DNA from 2 places in the Kluyvera georgiana genome. Region 1 is predicted to be linked to the other one. Evidence: predicted binding sites of a transcription regulator. Region 1 holds the regulator's gene; the other holds the start of a gene.

Region 1 (7,792 bases):
CTTCTGCGTTTTTGTTTTACTGGCTGGCGAACGCCTCTTCACCGTGACGACGGCCGCTCAGGAAAACCACCAGCAGGGCCAGCGCGGCGACAATCGCCCCCATCACCGGTACAAAGCTGTAGCCCAGTCCGCCGGAAATCACCGCGCCACCGGCCACCGCACCTAATGCGTTACCAAGATTAAACGCCCCAATATTGACCGAGGACGACAGCCCCGGCGCTTCGTGCGCGACGCGCATAACACGCATCTGCAACGGTGGTACCACGGCGAAGGTTGCTGCCCCCCACACCACCATGCTAAACGCGGCGCCGACCTGCGTTTGCGCAAGGAACGGAATGGCCAGCATGATTGCCATTAACAACAGCAGGAATCCCTTGAGCGTGCCGCTGACTGAGCGGTCGGCAAACTTGCCACCGAGGTAGTTACCGATAGAGAACCCAACGCCAATCAACACCAACATCAACGTAATGAAGCCCGGCGTCGCATCGGCGATCGTGCGCAGCACCGGTGAAATATAGGTGTAGAGCGTAAACATCGCGCCAGCACCGAGTACGGTAGTCAACAGTGCGGAAAGCACCTGTGGGCGCACCAGCACCGACAATTCACGTTTCACGTCAGGTTTTTCACCCGCCCCGCCCTTCGGCAATGACAACCATAGACCGATAATGGCGATAATTCCCAGTCCTGCAGTCGCCAGGAACGACATGCGCCAGCCAATTGTTTCTCCCAGCCAGGTTGCCGCCGGTACGCCGCCAATATTGGCGATCGTCAGGCCCATAAACATCGTCGCGACCGCGCTGGCCTGCTTATGCTTCGGCACGACGCTTGCCGCCACAACCGACCCCAGGCCGAAGAACGCGCCGTGGTTCAGGCTGGTAATAATGCGCGACAGCATTAAGGTGGTGTAGTCCGGCGAGATAGCCGATAGCACGTTGCCAAGCGTAAAAATAGCCATCAGAAAGATCAGCGCGTTACGGCGCGCGCGATGAGAAAGCAGCAGCGTCATCAGCGGCGCGCCGACCATCACCCCAACCGCATAGGCGCTAATCAGCATACCGGCAGCAGGAATCGAGACGTCAACGCCCTTTGCAATGACCGGCAGTAAACCCATCGGCGAGAATTCGGTGGTCCCTATGCCAAAAGCGCCAATGGCCAGCGCGAGTAAGGGAAAATTGATTTTCATGCAAAAGCTCCAGGTGGCCGCACGACAGACGCGGCATGGCAATTTAGGGCAAAAGCATGACATCAATCACAGAAAAACAGAAGTGTACAAAACAGCAAAAGATTATTGCTAATTTGATAACAATCAGACATGAGGGCGCGGGCGCCCCCTCATGGAAGAATTAATGCAGAACAGCGGTAAGTCCAGCGGCGACGATCAGACCCAGCACAATAACGGTCGTGGTGAGCGACATCTTAAGTTCGGTACTCATCAATTTTTCTCCTTTTTATGACCACAGTAAAACTGAGCTCACTCATTTTTGCACAGATAATCGTAAAAATCTTCACAGATTTAGCAGGATGTTGGTTTTTGCTCTTCCACTTTGCGTCCGGATACGTCAAAATTCGACGCTTATTTATAAGCGTACCGGCCATTGACCCCCTCCTGTCGTCCTGTATCGTTTTCCTGGCGAACCGCAATCCACAAAATTGCGTCAGGGTGTATAAAGGCAAACGTTTTCGTTTCGAGTTTATCAGGGGCAGGCCAGGGTCTGGAGTGAGATGGAATGGCAACAATTAAAGATGTAGCGAAGCGCGCAAACGTTTCCACTACAACCGTATCACATGTAATTAACAAAACGCGTTTTGTCGCCGAAGAGACGCGGGAAGCGGTGTGGGCAGCGATCAAAGAACTGCACTATTCACCGAGCGCCGTTGCCCGTAGCCTGAAAGTCAACCACACCAAATCAATTGGTTTGCTGGCAACCAGCAGCGAAGCGGCCTACTTTGCTGAGATTATCGAAGCCGTTGAGAAAAACTGCTTCCAGAAAGGCTATACCCTGATTCTTGGCAACGCATGGAACAACCTCGAGAAACAGCGTGCTTATCTGTCAATGATGGCGCAAAAACGCGTTGATGGCCTGCTGGTGATGTGTTCCGAATATCCGGAATCCCTGCTCTCAATGCTGGAAGAGTATCGCCATATTCCAATGGTGGTGATGGACTGGGGCGAAGCCAAAGCCGACTTTACCGACTCGGTCATCGATAATGCTTTCGAAGGCGGCTATATGGCTGGTCGTTACTTGATTGAACGCGGGCATCGCGATATTGGCGTCATTCCAGGCCCGCTGGAGCGTAACACCGGTGCAGGTCGCCTCGCCGGCTTTATGAAAGCCATGGAAGAAGCGCAAATCAATGTTCCGGCAAACTGGATAGTCCAGGGTGACTTCGAGCCGGAGTCTGGCTATCGCGCTATGCAGCAAATTCTCTCTCAGCACCCGCGCCCTACCGCAATCTTCTGCGGCGGCGACATCATGGCGATGGGCGCGCTTTGCGCCGCCGACGAGATGGGGCTGCGCGTGCCGCAGGATATTTCGCTGATCGGGTATGATAACGTGCGTAACTCTCGTTTCTTTACCCCGGCGCTGACCACCATCCATCAGCCGAAAGATTCGCTCGGTGAGACGGCCTTCAACATGCTCATGGATCGCATCGTCAGCAAGCGCGAAGAGTCGCAGTCGATTGAGGTGCATCCGCGCCTGATCGAGCGACGCTCCGTGGCCGACGGCCCTTATCGCGATTACCGTCGTTAAGGGTTAACTGTGGGCGTCCTGAAGGGGCGTCCGCAGCCACTCTTCATTTAGCGTTTCGCTATCTCCCAAATACTCCAGCAGCCAGCTTAATGCCGGCGACGCTTCGCTCTGTTGCCAGGTCAGACAACAGGCCGCATCCGGGAACGGGTTCTCCAGTTCCAGCGCTACCCACTCCCCGGTTTCCAGCCACGGCTGCGCCAGATGCCCTGGGACCATCGCCGCACAGAGCCCTGCTGAAATACAGGTTTCCGACGACGACCAGTCCGGCACCACCACCCTTTTCTGGTTATCAAGCAGCCAGGTCGTTCGCTTGGGTAGCGATCGCGACGTATCTTCCCGCACCAGCGACGGCCAGTTGCGCAGCACGTCATCGCTCAGCGGCCCGTCCATTTTTGCTAGCGGATGTGAACTGGCTACCACGCAGTGCCAGTTGAGCATCCCCATGTCACGAAAGGCAAAGCGCCCCCCTACCGGTATTGCCTGCGTCGCGCCAATCGCCAGCTCCACGCGACCATCCGCCAGCGCGTCCCAGACGCCGTTGAAGACTTCCTGGTAGACAATCAGTTCGACGTCGCTGAAGTGGCGATAAAAATCGACAATCAGTTGGCGGGTACGCTGTGGCTTGACAATATTATCAACAGCAATCGCCAGCTGGCCGCGCCAGCCGTTAGCAATCTGCTGACATTGCTGACGGGTGATCTGCATTTTTTTGATAACAGAACGGCCTTCTTTCAGGAACCATGCTCCAGCGGGCGTTAATTCAACATCCCGATGGCGACGCTCAAACAACGGCACCGCCAGCCATTCTTCAAGCTGTCGCACCGTATAGCTTACCGCAGAGGGCACCCGGTGTAGCTCCTGTGCCGCGGCGCTAAAGCTACCATTGCGTGCAACCGCATCCACCACTTCCAGCGAATATTCAGACCACATTTCCTGCCTACAAAAAATTTGAATCCATGGCTCAAATATTAGCGTTTCACAACCGCGAATGCACTCTCTACACTCGGCGGCACAGTGTGAACTACGATAAAAAGGGCGATTTATGCAACCTGGGAAAGGATTTTTAGTCTGGCTCGCGGGACTGAGCGTGCTGGGCTTTCTGGCGACCGATATGTACCTACCGGCGTTTGCCGCCATTCAGCAAGACCTGCAAACGCCGGCTTCCGCCGTCAGCGCAAGTCTCAGTCTGTTCCTTGCGGGCTTCGCCGTGGCGCAATTGCTGTGGGGCCCCTTGTCCGATCGCTATGGCCGAAAACCGATCCTGCTGAGCGGTTTGACCATTTTTGCCATCGGCTGCCTTGGAATGCTGTGGGTCCGCGATGGTACCACCCTGCTGGTGCTGCGCTTCGTACAGGCGGTTGGCGTTTGTGCCGCCGCGGTGACCTGGCAAGCCATGGTCACCGACTATTATCCCGCTCATCGCACCAACCGTATTTTTGCGACCATTATGCCGCTGGTCGGCCTGTCGCCTGCGCTTGCGCCGCTGCTCGGCAGCTGGCTGCTGGCCCACTTTGATTGGCAGGCCATCTTCGCGACGCTGTTCATCATTACCCTGGTATTGATGCTGCCAGCGCTGCGTCTGAAGCCTGCCCACAATAAAAATGTCGCCAGTGAAGAGAAGCTCACGTTTATTCGTCTGCTGCGCAGTAAGGACTACCGCGGCAACGTGCTGATTTACGCCGCCTGCTCCGCCAGCTTTTTTGCCTGGCTGACCGGTTCGCCATTTATTCTGCATGAAATGGGCTACAGCCCGACGGTGATTGGTCTGAGCTATGTACCGCAAACCATCGCCTTTCTGATTGGCGGCTATGGCTGTCGCGCGGCGCTGCAAAAATGGCAGGGTAGCCAAATGTTACCGTGGCTGCTGGTGCTCTTCGCGCTCAGCGTCATCGGAACCTGGGCTGTCGGCCTCGCTGAAGGCGTCTCCCTGACCGCGCTGTTGATTCCCTTCTGCATCATGGCGACCGCCAACGGCGCGATTTATCCGATTGTCGTTGCGCAGGCGCTGAAGCCTTTTCCACAGGCGACGGGTCGTGCAGCCGCGCTGCAGAACACGTTGCAGTTGGGGCTGTGCTTCCTGGCAAGCCTGGCGGTCTCAACGCTGATTGTCACCCCACTGCTCACCACCACCAGCGTGATGCTGGTTACCGTGATTCTCGCGGGACTGGGCTATCGCATGCAGCTATCCGCTCGTCGTGCTGAACTTCAAAATGAGCACGCGGGTTCCCACGCCTAAACATCACTCATATCAATGCCATAAGAAATGATTAGGGCGCTAAGTTTTTAGTTGAATCAATACACTTAGCGTCCTATACTGGATCGGCATCACATAATTAATATACATTGAACATATTAGGCGGGAGCAGGATTGCTTCCCGTTGAACCATGGATTGGTTTTCGGCAAGGGGTTCTTCCCTTCCTCTGTGCTACGTCGGATAGCAGGCTCACGAATCTTTCGTGACATTTCTCACAAACCAGTAAAAAGCGTCTACGCTGTTTTAAGGTTCTGATCATCAGGTCGGGATGGAGAAGCTATGAGCTCATCGTGTATAGAAGAAGTAAGTGTACCGGACGACGACTGGTATCGTATCGTTAGCGAGCTGCTAAACCGAGCAGGTATTGAAATCAATGGCAATGCCTCCTGCGATATTCAAGTCAGAAATCCGCGTCTTTTCAAACGTGTTTTACAAGAAGGTTCGTTAGGTCTTGGCGAAAGTTATATGGACGGTTGGTGGGAATGCGATCGTCTCGATATCTTCTTCGACAAGGTGCTGCGTGCCGGGTTAGAAAACCAGCTCCCACACAATTTCAAAGATACGCTGCGCGTTGCCGGCGCTCGTCTGTTTAACCTCCAGAGCCGCAGACGCGCCTGGCAGGTTGGTAAAGAACACTACGACCTCGGCAACGATCTTTTCAGCCGGATGCTCGATTCGTTTATGCAGTATTCCTGCGGCTACTGGAAAGAAGCGAAAACGCTGGAAGAAGCCCAACAGGCCAAACTCGACCTCATCTGCCAGAAACTGCAGCTGAAGCCGGGAATGCGCGTGCTGGATATCGGCTGCGGCTGGGGCGGCCTGGCGGCCTTTATGGCGAAAAACTACGGGGTTAGCGTCAAAGGGGTGACCATTTCCGCCGAACAGCAGAAAATGGCGCAAGCACGCTGCGAAGGGCTGGATGTGGAGATTCTGCTTCAGGATTACCGCGACCTGAACGACCAGTTCGACCGTATCGTCTCCGTTGGGATGTTCGAACACGTGGGTCCGAAGAACTACGACACCTATTTTAACGTCGTCGACCGCAACCTGAAGCCCGACGGTCTGTTCTTACTGCACACCATTGGTTCGAAGAAAACCGATAACAACGTCGATCCGTGGATCAACAAATACATCTTTCCGAATGGCTGTTTACCCTCAGTTCGCCAGATTGCCGTCGCCAGCGAGCCCCACTTTGTGATGGAAGACTGGCATAACTTCGGCGCTGACTACGATACCACGCTGATGGCCTGGTACGAGCGTTTCCTGGCCTGCTGGCCGGAAATCGCGGACAACTATTCTGAACGATTCAAGCGGATGTTTAGCTACTATCTCAACGCCTGTGCGGGTGCGTTCCGCGCGCGAGATATTCAGCTATGGCAGGTGATGTTCTCACGTGGCGTCGAGAGTGGTTTGCGCGTCGCTCGCTAGTCGCTTCGCGTCTGCGCCGCATCGGCGCAGACGCTTTTATTCCCTTTCACCGTTTCGGCAATAGCCAATACAGCGATCTATCCAGCGCAGCATCCCTTCCTGACGTTCAATCGCGCCTTCCAGCACGATAAAATCACCAAAACGGTCACTATTCAGCGGCGGCACTTGCGGATATTGCTCCATGGTTTTTTGCAGCACGTGAAGCCGCTCCAGGTGCTGCATCCGCTGATTTTCCAGCAGATGAATACGGGTGGGTAGATCCAGATAGCTGGAAAAGTACATCCGTACGCGAAACACGTCCTTCGCCGTTTTCTCTATCGGCTCATCTTTATGCAGCCACTGCATCAACGCCTGATGCCCCGCGTTGGTGATGCTGTACTTCTTTTTCTCCAGAATATCACCGCTGATCTCAATATCGTAGGTCACCAGTCCATCGCTGAACATGCTCTTCAACTCACCGTAAATCTGGCTATGTTTAGCATGCCAGAATTTGGCTAATTCATGATTAAACGCTTTGCTGATGTCATAACCGGTCATCGGCGTCCGGTTCAACAAGCCAAGGATGGCATAGGTTAATACTTTCATTCTGACCTACCTGTTTTTTTTCCTGCCGAGTATACCACGTTGCGCAGGCATATCCTTTTCGACAACCATGAAAAAACAAACATGTAAATATTGACATGTTTGTTTGTATTGATTAGCGTCACTGACAATGAATCCCCACCCAGGTTGTTAATAACATATTGATTTGGTTAAAAATTAAATAACTTACAGTTAAGGATAAAAAATGGATTACTCAAGGAAACGGTGGTGGATCCTCACTGCCAGCTGCTTTATCAATCTCTGCGTCGGCTCGATGTACGCCTGGAGCATTTTCGCCTCACCGATGGCGGAATACCTCTCCAGCCTGCACGGCAGCGTCATCACTTCGGCGAATCTCGCGATTGTCTTTGTGGTCTGTAACTCGGTCGGCCCTATCACCATGATCACCGGTGGTAAAATTAACGACACATTGGGCCCAAAGCTGGTGATTTTTATCGGTGGACTGATGTTTGGCGGCGGTATGATTCTCTGCGGTTATGCCACCGAAATCAGCCATCTGGTATGGACCTACGGTATTCTCACCGGTCTGGGCCTCGGCATGGTTTACGGGGCGACAATCAGTACCTCAATCAAGTTTTTCCCGGATAAACGCGGCTTCGTCGGCGGCATCACCACCGCGTTGTTTGGTATCAGCTCGGTCATTATTCCCCCTATTGCCGCATTAATTACCGCCGAAGCGGGTATCCTCGCCGCCTTTAAAATTATTGGTCTGACCTTCGCGATTATCGTCTGCGCCTGCGCTTTCGTGATGGA
Region 2 (7,792 bases), 1.0 Mb from region 1:
TGTCGATGGTACGGCATATTTCCAGCCGCATTGGGGTGATGTATCTCGGGAAACTGGTCGAAGTTGCCCCTGCCGGTGAACTGTATCAGCGGCCCGCGCACCCGTATACCCAGGCGCTGCTGGCGTCGGTACCGGTGCCAGACCCGCGCGTGCGGCAACTGGAGGAAGGCGGATTGAAGGGCGAGATTCCGAGTCCGACGGCGGACATTCGCGGCTGCCGATTTTGCAGCCGCTGCCCGCACGTCATGCCGCAGTGCCAGCAGCAGGAGCCGCCGATGCAGGAGATCGCGCCGCGGCACTTTGCGGCCTGCTGGCTATTTAAGGTTTAAGCGTGTGTAGCCAGCCAGTGGACGACCGCTTCCGATGTGCCGCGAAAGACAATTTTGTCGGCTTTTTTCTCTAGCTGATAGCGGTACATCGGGTCGTAATACTCGTTCAGCAGCGGCACCAGCCAGGCGAAGTGCGCTTCGGTGGAGCCGCTGCGCTGCTGTTCGGCCAGCGCCTCGTCGAGCGTCGCGGTCAGTTCAGCAAAGCGCTGTAACCCCAGACGACGGCGAATGGCGTACAGGCCGTGATGCAGATATTCGCAGTACTCCAGCCAGCCCTTTTCTTCACCGTAGGCGGCGAGGAAATCGTGATGCATGCGGGTGAAATACTCTTCACGCAGGCGCTCAAGACGCAGATCGAACGGATCTTCCACTACCGCGATCGGCGACTCGGCCATCCGATCCCGCAGACATTCCGGCAGATGATTCGCGCCGATCATCCGGCCTTCATCTTCCAGCACCCAGCGAACGCGCTCTTGTTGATGTGCGCCTTTGAGCAGCGCCGTGGCGAGATGATTCTCAAAGGTGGCCTGTGAAAACTGAGCATCAAGCGTGCGGCCAAACGATGAACCGCGATGATGCGCCAGCCCTTCAAGGTCGATCCCGTGCGGCTGCTGGCGGACCAGCGGCGTTTTGCCGTTGCCGGTGCAGCCGCCGATCAGCACGATCGGATGGCGCACCAGATCTTCCGTGGCCTGTATCGCCGCCTGACGCAGCGCCTTGTAGCCGCCGACGATCAGCGGATAGTCAATGCCTTCGGCTTTAATCCAGCTTTGTGTGATATGCGAACGCTGCCCGCCGCGCGCGCAGCACAGATAGCCCTGCGGTGCCTGGCGACAGGCCTCCAGCCACGCGGCGATACGCCGCTGGCGCGTTTCGCCTGAGACCAGTTCGTGCCCCAGCGCCAGCGCGGCTTCCGGCCCCTGACGTTTATAGCAGGTACCAACGGCAGCGCGTTCCTGATCGTTCATCAACGGCAGGTTGACGGCGGCGGGCATCGCGCCCTGTGCAAACTCAACCGGCGCGCGAACGTCAATGATGGGCGTTTCTGCGCGCAGAATAGCGCAGTAATCCGTCCCATTTTTCATGGGCAATCCTTCTCTAACAAAGTGGGGGTAAGGCGGTCAGGGCAGGATTTTACGCTTCAAGGAGGGGGCCGGGGAAGCGTTAGATACTTTCCCCGGCACGAAAGGCCTATTTCAGGCGCGTTTGCGCCCAGGCAATGCCGCTGGCGTATTCGCCCGGCAGCAGCGGTACCAGAGCTTCCAGCGTCGCGCTCAGGCGGCCCGTGTCGCTGTCGTTGAGGTTAAGATGGCCTACCTTACGGCCCGGCCGTACCTCTTTGTCATACCAGTGCAGGTGCACCAGCGGCAGTTTCAGCCAGTCGTAGTTCAGATCGGTGCCAATCAGGTTGACCATCACCGACGGGCTGTTAACCACCGGTGGCGGCAGCGGCAGATCGGTAATGGCGCGCAGATGCAGCTCGAACTGGCTGATGGACGCACCGTTTTGCGTCCAGTGGCCGCTGTTGTGCACGCGGGGCGCCAGCTCGTTGATCAGCAAACCGCCCGGGGTGACGAAGCACTCCATCGCCATTACGCCAACGTAGTTCAGCTCCTGCATAATGGCGCTGAGCATGGCTTCTGCCTGCGCCTGCTGCTGGGCATCGGCCTGCGGGAAGGCGACGCTCATGCGCAGAATGCCGTCCTGATGGAGGTTATGCGTCAGCGGATAGAACACGGTGCTACCGTCGTGGGCACGGGCGCCAACCAGCGACACTTCGCCGGAGAAGTTAATGCCCTGCTCGACGATGCATTCGCCATAGCACTCTTCCGGCAGCTGCGCGGTGTCGTCTTTGCGCAGACGCCACTGGCCGCGACCATCGTAGCCGCCGGTACGGCGCTTGACGATCGCCAGTTCGCCCAGACGGTCAAAAACGCCCGGCCACTCATCGGCGCTGGCCAGCAGTTGCCACGGCGCGGTTGCCAGACTGAGCTTGTCGAACAGCTGCTTTTGCGTCAGACGGTCGGCAATAATCGGGAAAACATCGCGGTTTACAAACGCGGTGTGCTCCGCCAGCTCACGAGTGAGGGCAGTTTCCGGCCAGCGCTCAATTTCTGCGGTGATCACGCTTTGCTGAAACGGCACGGCGGCCGGGTCGGCTTCTAAACCAACCGGCCAGACGGCAATTCCTAGCGGCTCACCGGCCTGGCGCAGCATACGACCTAGCTGCCCGTTGCCGAGCACGCAGACCTGCTTCATGCGGCACCTCGCGGGTCCGGGTTATTCAGCACTTCATCGGTTTGCGCTTTACGCCAGTCGGCGAGGCGCTGATGCAGTTCCGCATCGTGCTGTGCCAGAATTTGCGCGGCGAGCAGGGCGGCGTTAGCGGCGCCGGCTTTACCAATCGCCAGCGTACCGACAGGAATTCCGCGCGGCATCTGCACGATGGAGTAGAGGCTATCGACACCGCTTAACGCGGCGCTCTGAACCGGCACGCCCAGCACCGGAACCAGCGTTTTGGCGGCAATCATTCCGGGTAAATGCGCAGCGCCGCCCGCACCGGCAATAATCACCTGATAACCGTTGCTTTCGGCGTCTTCGGCGAAGCTGAACAGTTTATCGGGCGTGCGGTGGGCGGAAACCACTTCAACATGGTGAGGAACATTCAGAATATCGAGGATTTCTGCGGCGAACTGCATGGTAGCCCAGTCGCTTTTGGACCCCATCACGATGGCGATACGTGCCGGATTATTGCGGGAAGACATGCGTCTGAAAACTCCTGTGGGTGTGCTGCACACGACGTTAGAGGCCACAGAGAATAACACGGAAAATGGGCAAGGAAAACGGTTGCGTCGCCGTGGAGCGGCTGATTACGGCGGAAAAATCAAAACGGGAAGGCGATCAGCTCAACGTCTTCCGCGGTCACTTTCACCATTGAACCCTGGGTATGCCATGCGCCGAGTACCACGCGATGCGCCTGCGCGCCGTTAGCCACCAGACGATGGATATCCGGACGGTGCGTATGGCCGTGAATCAGCCACTGTACCCGGTGTTTTTCCATCACTTCAACCACCGCCCGCGGGTTGACGTCCATGATCTCCATGGATTTACTGCTGTTGGCGGCCTTGCTGTCATTACGCATCTTCTGCGCAATACGGCGGCGAATAAACAGCGGCAGGGCGAGGAACAGGGTCTGGATCCATGGGGTGTGTACTTTGGCGCGAAACGCGAGATAGCCAGGATCGTCGGTACATAGCGTGTCGCCATGCATAATCAGCACTCGGCGGCCATAAAGCGTGAGCACCTGTTCTTCAGGCAGCAACTGCATGCCGCTTTCGCGGGCAAAGCGTTTGCCAATCAGGAAATCACGGTTGCCGTGAATAAAGAAGCAGGGGACGCCGGAATCAACCAGCGATTTCATGGCAGCTGCCATTTCACGATGTAGCGGGTTGGGGTCGTCGTCGCCAATCCAGGCTTCAAACAGGTCGCCCAGGATGTACAGCGCGTCGGCCTGACGAGCTTCACCGTGCAAAAAACGCAGAAAACCGGCGGTAATCGCCGGTTCTTCCGTTTGCAGATGCAAATCTGCAATAAAGAGTGTCGCCACCGATTACTCGCTGACGGTCACGCTTGTAATCACAACGTCTTCTTTTGGAACGTCCTGATGCATACCGCTGCGGCCGGTAGAAACACCTTTGATCTTGTCGACCACGTCCATACCTTCAACCACTTCAGCAAATACGCAGTAGCCCCAACCCTGCAGGCTTTCGCCGGAGAAGTTCAGGAAGTCGTTGTCTGCTACGTTGATGAAGAACTGAGCGGTCGCAGAGTGCGGAGCCTGGGTACGCGCCATCGCCAGCGTGCCACGGGTGTTTTTCAGACCGTTGTTCGCTTCGTTTTTGATCGCTTCTTTGGTGGTTTTCTGCTTCATGCCCGGCTCAAAGCCGCCGCCCTGAATCATGAAACCGTTGATAACACGGTGGAAAATCGTGTTGTTGTAGAAACCTTCGCGGCAGTAGTCCAGGAAGTTTTTGACTGTTTCCGGCGCTTTGTCGTCGAAGGTTTTGATGACGATGTCGCCGTGATTAGTGTGGAAAGTAACCATTTCTGCATCCTGTTCCGTTTAGAGTGGTGCTTTAGCCCGCCTGTAGGCGGCATATAGGCGTCTGTTATAGCATAACCCGGAACATCGATCACCTTGCATTGTGTGCTGCTTCCGGGTTGAATTACGGGTAGAATATACCGTTTCAGGCGAAAGCCCGGTTCACACACGTAAACATGGAATTCTCGATGCTAAAAATCTTCAACACAATGACCCGCCAAAAAGAGGAATTTAAGCCCATTCATGCAGGAGTTGTGGGCATGTACGTGTGTGGTATCACCGTTTACGATCTCTGTCATATCGGCCATGGCCGTACCTTCGTCTCCTTTGACGTGGTGGCGCGTTATCTGCGTTTCCTCGGCTATAAGCTGAAGTACGTGCGCAACATTACCGATATTGACGACAAAATTATCAAACGCGCCAACGAGAACGGTGAGAGCTTTGTCGCGCTGGTGGATCGTATGATCGCCGAGATGCACAACGATTTCGACGCGCTGAATATTCTGCGTCCGGATCAGGAGCCGCGCGCCACGCACCATATCCACGAAATCATCGAAATCACCGAGCAGCTGATCGCTAAAGGTCACGCCTACGTGGCGGACAACGGCGACGTGATGTTCTCGGTGCCGACCGATCCAAACTACGGCAAGCTGTCGCGTCAGGATCTGGAACAGCTCCAGGCCGGTGCCCGCGTCGACGTGGTTGACGTGAAGCGTAATCCGATGGACTTCGTGCTGTGGAAGATGTCCAAAGAAGGCGAACCGAGCTGGCCGTCCCCGTGGGGCGAAGGCCGTCCGGGCTGGCACATTGAATGTTCCGCGATGAACTGCAAGCAGTTGGGCAACCATTTCGATATTCACGGCGGCGGTTCGGATCTGATGTTCCCGCACCATGAAAACGAAATCGCCCAGTCTACCTGCGCGCACGACGGCGAGTACGTGAACTACTGGATGCACTCCGGCATGGTGATGGTTGACCGCGAAAAGATGTCAAAATCGCTGGGTAACTTCTTTACCGTGCGCGACGTGCTCAAGTACTACGACGCCGAAACCATCCGTTACTTCCTGATGTCCGGCCACTACCGTAGCCAGTTGAACTACAGCGAAGAGAACCTCAAGCAGGCGCGTTCCGCGCTGGAGCGTCTGTACACCGCGCTGCGCGGTACCGACAAATCCGTCCCGGCGGCGGGTGGTGAAGCGTTCGAAGCGCGCTTTATTGAAGCAATGGACGACGATTTCAATACCCCGGAAGCCTACTCCGTGCTGTTCGATATGGCGCGTGAAGTGAACCGTCTGAAAGCCGAAGATGCGCACGCGGCCAACGCGCTGGCGTCGCATATGCGTAAGCTTTCTGCCGTGCTGGGCCTGCTGGAGCAGGAGCCGGAAGCCTTCCTGCAAAGCGGTGCGCAGGCGGATGACGGTGAAGTAGCGGAAATTGAAGCGTTAATCCAGCAGCGTCTGGACGCGCGTAAGGCGAAAGACTGGGCGGCGGCCGACGCCGCGCGTGACCGTCTCAACGAGATGGGTATCGTGCTGGAAGACGGCCCGCAGGGCACGACCTGGCGCCGTAAGTAAGCGTTATCCCCTCTCTTCGCTGGGGAGAGGGGATTTCCGCCTCTGTAATCCTTCCATAAACGCCCTCATCAGCGCGTCGTATAGCCCACTGCTGCGTTTTTAAAACTACCGTCCCCGCCACCATAGCCAGGTCATAATGACGACCCCCGGCAGCCACACCCAGAGAAGCTCAGAGATAATCACCTGATGCCCGTAAGGCGTGTCGTAGCGAGACAGCGCAAACGGCGCGACCTTAATCACCTGCCACGGTGCGAAAAAACGTTCACCTGACCACGGCCACAGCCATCCAACGCCTTTACCGCCGGTGGTAATTGAATCCAGCAGGCTGTGAGACAGCAGCGAAACGGTGAGAAAAAGCCAGCAGCGCATCAGTCCGGCGCCGAACCATCGTCGGCCAACCAGTACGCAGATCAACGGTACGACAAAGGCGAAAAGCAACGAGTGGGTAAAGCCTCGATGGCCAAAAATATTGCCGTAGGCGATACCGAATTTGAAAGCGAGCACGTCGGCGTCGGGCAGCATCGCTAGCGCCATACCCGCAAACAGCAAACGTGGAGGAATAACGCGAGCGCCTAATCCTAAACCAAGGCACAGCGGAACGGCGGCGTGGGTGACGATTGTTGGCATCGGGAGTCCATGTTAGCAGAGGAAATACAGAGTATTACCGCTGAACTGGGAAGATGCAGTAGGGCGTTAGTCCGAATTTTGCGGGGGATAAAACCCGGCGTCGACTGGCGAAGCCGGGTAGCTGGCAGGGTTAAGCGGTAACGGTGATGCTCTGGCCTTCAAAACTGACGGTTTGACCCGCGACAATTTTGCAGCGTTTGCGGGTTTCCACCGCGCCGTCCACTTTGACCAGACCGTCGGCGATGGCGATTTTCGCCTGCGCGCCGCTTTCGCTCCAGCCTTCCAGCTTCAGTAAGTCACAGAGTTCCACATGCGGATGCTTACCCAAAGAAAATGTTGCCATCTTATGCCTTCTCCACGTCGTGATACTCTTCACACGCCTGTAAGGTGTTTTCAATCAGGGTGGCCACGGTCATAGGACCGACGCCGCCGGGTACTGGGGTGATGTAGGAAGCGCGCGCGGCGGCTTCTTCAAACACCACATCGCCGACGACTTTACCGCTTTCGAGGCGATTAATCCCGACATCAATGACGATAGCGCCTTCTTTAATCCACTCGCCAGGAATAAAGCCCGGTTTACCGACCGCAACGATCAGCAGATCGGCGTGCTCTACGTGGTGACGCAGATTTTTGGTAAAGCGGTGAGTGACGGTGGTGGTGCAGCCGGCCAGCAGCAGCTCCATGCTCATCGGGCGGCCCACGATGTTGGACGCGCCAATCACCACGGCGTTCAGGCCATAGGTGTCGATATGGTAGCGCTCCAGCAGGGTAACGATACCGCGCGGGGTACACGGACGCAGGCGCGGCGCACGCTGGCACAGACGGCCCACGTTGTACGGATGGAAGCCGTCGACGTCTTTGTCCGGGGCGATGCGCTCAAGAACCTTAACGTTATCAATACCCGCCGGCAGCGGAAGCTGCACCAGAATACCGTCGATGGTGGTATCGGCGTTCAATGTGTCAATCAGCGTCAGCAGTTCAGCTTCAGACGTGGTTTCCGGCAGATCGTAGGAGCGGGAGACGAAGCCCACCTCTTCGCAGGCTTTGCGCTTGCTGCCGACATAAATTTGTGAGGCCGGGTTGCTGCCAACCAGCACAACGGCAAGCCCAGGGGCGCGTTTTCCTGCTGCAACGCGCGCCTTCACTTTTTCCGCAACCTC

Evidence for each region. Region 1 encodes PurR, which represses purine synthesis genes. Its sites were predicted from a motif close to CANGCAAACGTTTGCNTG; they were not measured.
Region 2: the regulator PurR is predicted to act here: its motif matches at 3,166-3,183, upstream of purE (5-(carboxyamino)imidazole ribonucleotide mutase).

Annotation. Positions count from the first base shown of each region.
Region 1 covers NZ_CP158865.1:2,630,857-2,638,648, forward strand. Annotated here, with positions in the region: gene ABTW00_RS12455 (MFS transporter) at 17-1,183, opposite strand; gene ABTW00_RS12460 (YnhF family membrane protein) at 1,344-1,433, opposite strand; gene purR (HTH-type transcriptional repressor PurR) at 1,728-2,753, shown strand; gene punR (DNA-binding transcriptional activator PunR) at 2,757-3,683, opposite strand; gene punC (purine nucleoside transporter PunC) at 3,796-4,989, shown strand; gene cfa (cyclopropane fatty acyl phospholipid synthase) at 5,288-6,436, shown strand; gene ABTW00_RS12485 (PadR family transcriptional regulator) at 6,473-7,021, opposite strand; gene ABTW00_RS12490 (L-lactate MFS transporter) at 7,224-7,792, shown strand, end outside.
Region 2 covers NZ_CP158865.1:3,634,161-3,641,952, reverse strand. Annotated here, with positions in the region: gene ABTW00_RS17375 (ABC transporter ATP-binding protein) at 1-329, shown strand, start outside; gene mnmH (tRNA 2-selenouridine(34) synthase MnmH) at 326-1,414, opposite strand; gene purK (5-(carboxyamino)imidazole ribonucleotide synthase) at 1,521-2,588, opposite strand; gene purE (5-(carboxyamino)imidazole ribonucleotide mutase) at 2,585-3,094, opposite strand; gene lpxH (UDP-2,3-diacylglucosamine diphosphatase) at 3,214-3,936, opposite strand; gene ppiB (peptidylprolyl isomerase B) at 3,940-4,434, opposite strand; gene cysS (cysteine--tRNA ligase) at 4,620-6,005, shown strand; gene ABTW00_RS17340 (metal-dependent hydrolase) at 6,111-6,632, opposite strand; gene ybcJ (ribosome-associated protein YbcJ) at 6,763-6,975, opposite strand; gene folD (bifunctional methylenetetrahydrofolate dehydrogenase/methenyltetrahydrofolate cyclohydrolase FolD) at 6,977-7,792, opposite strand, start outside.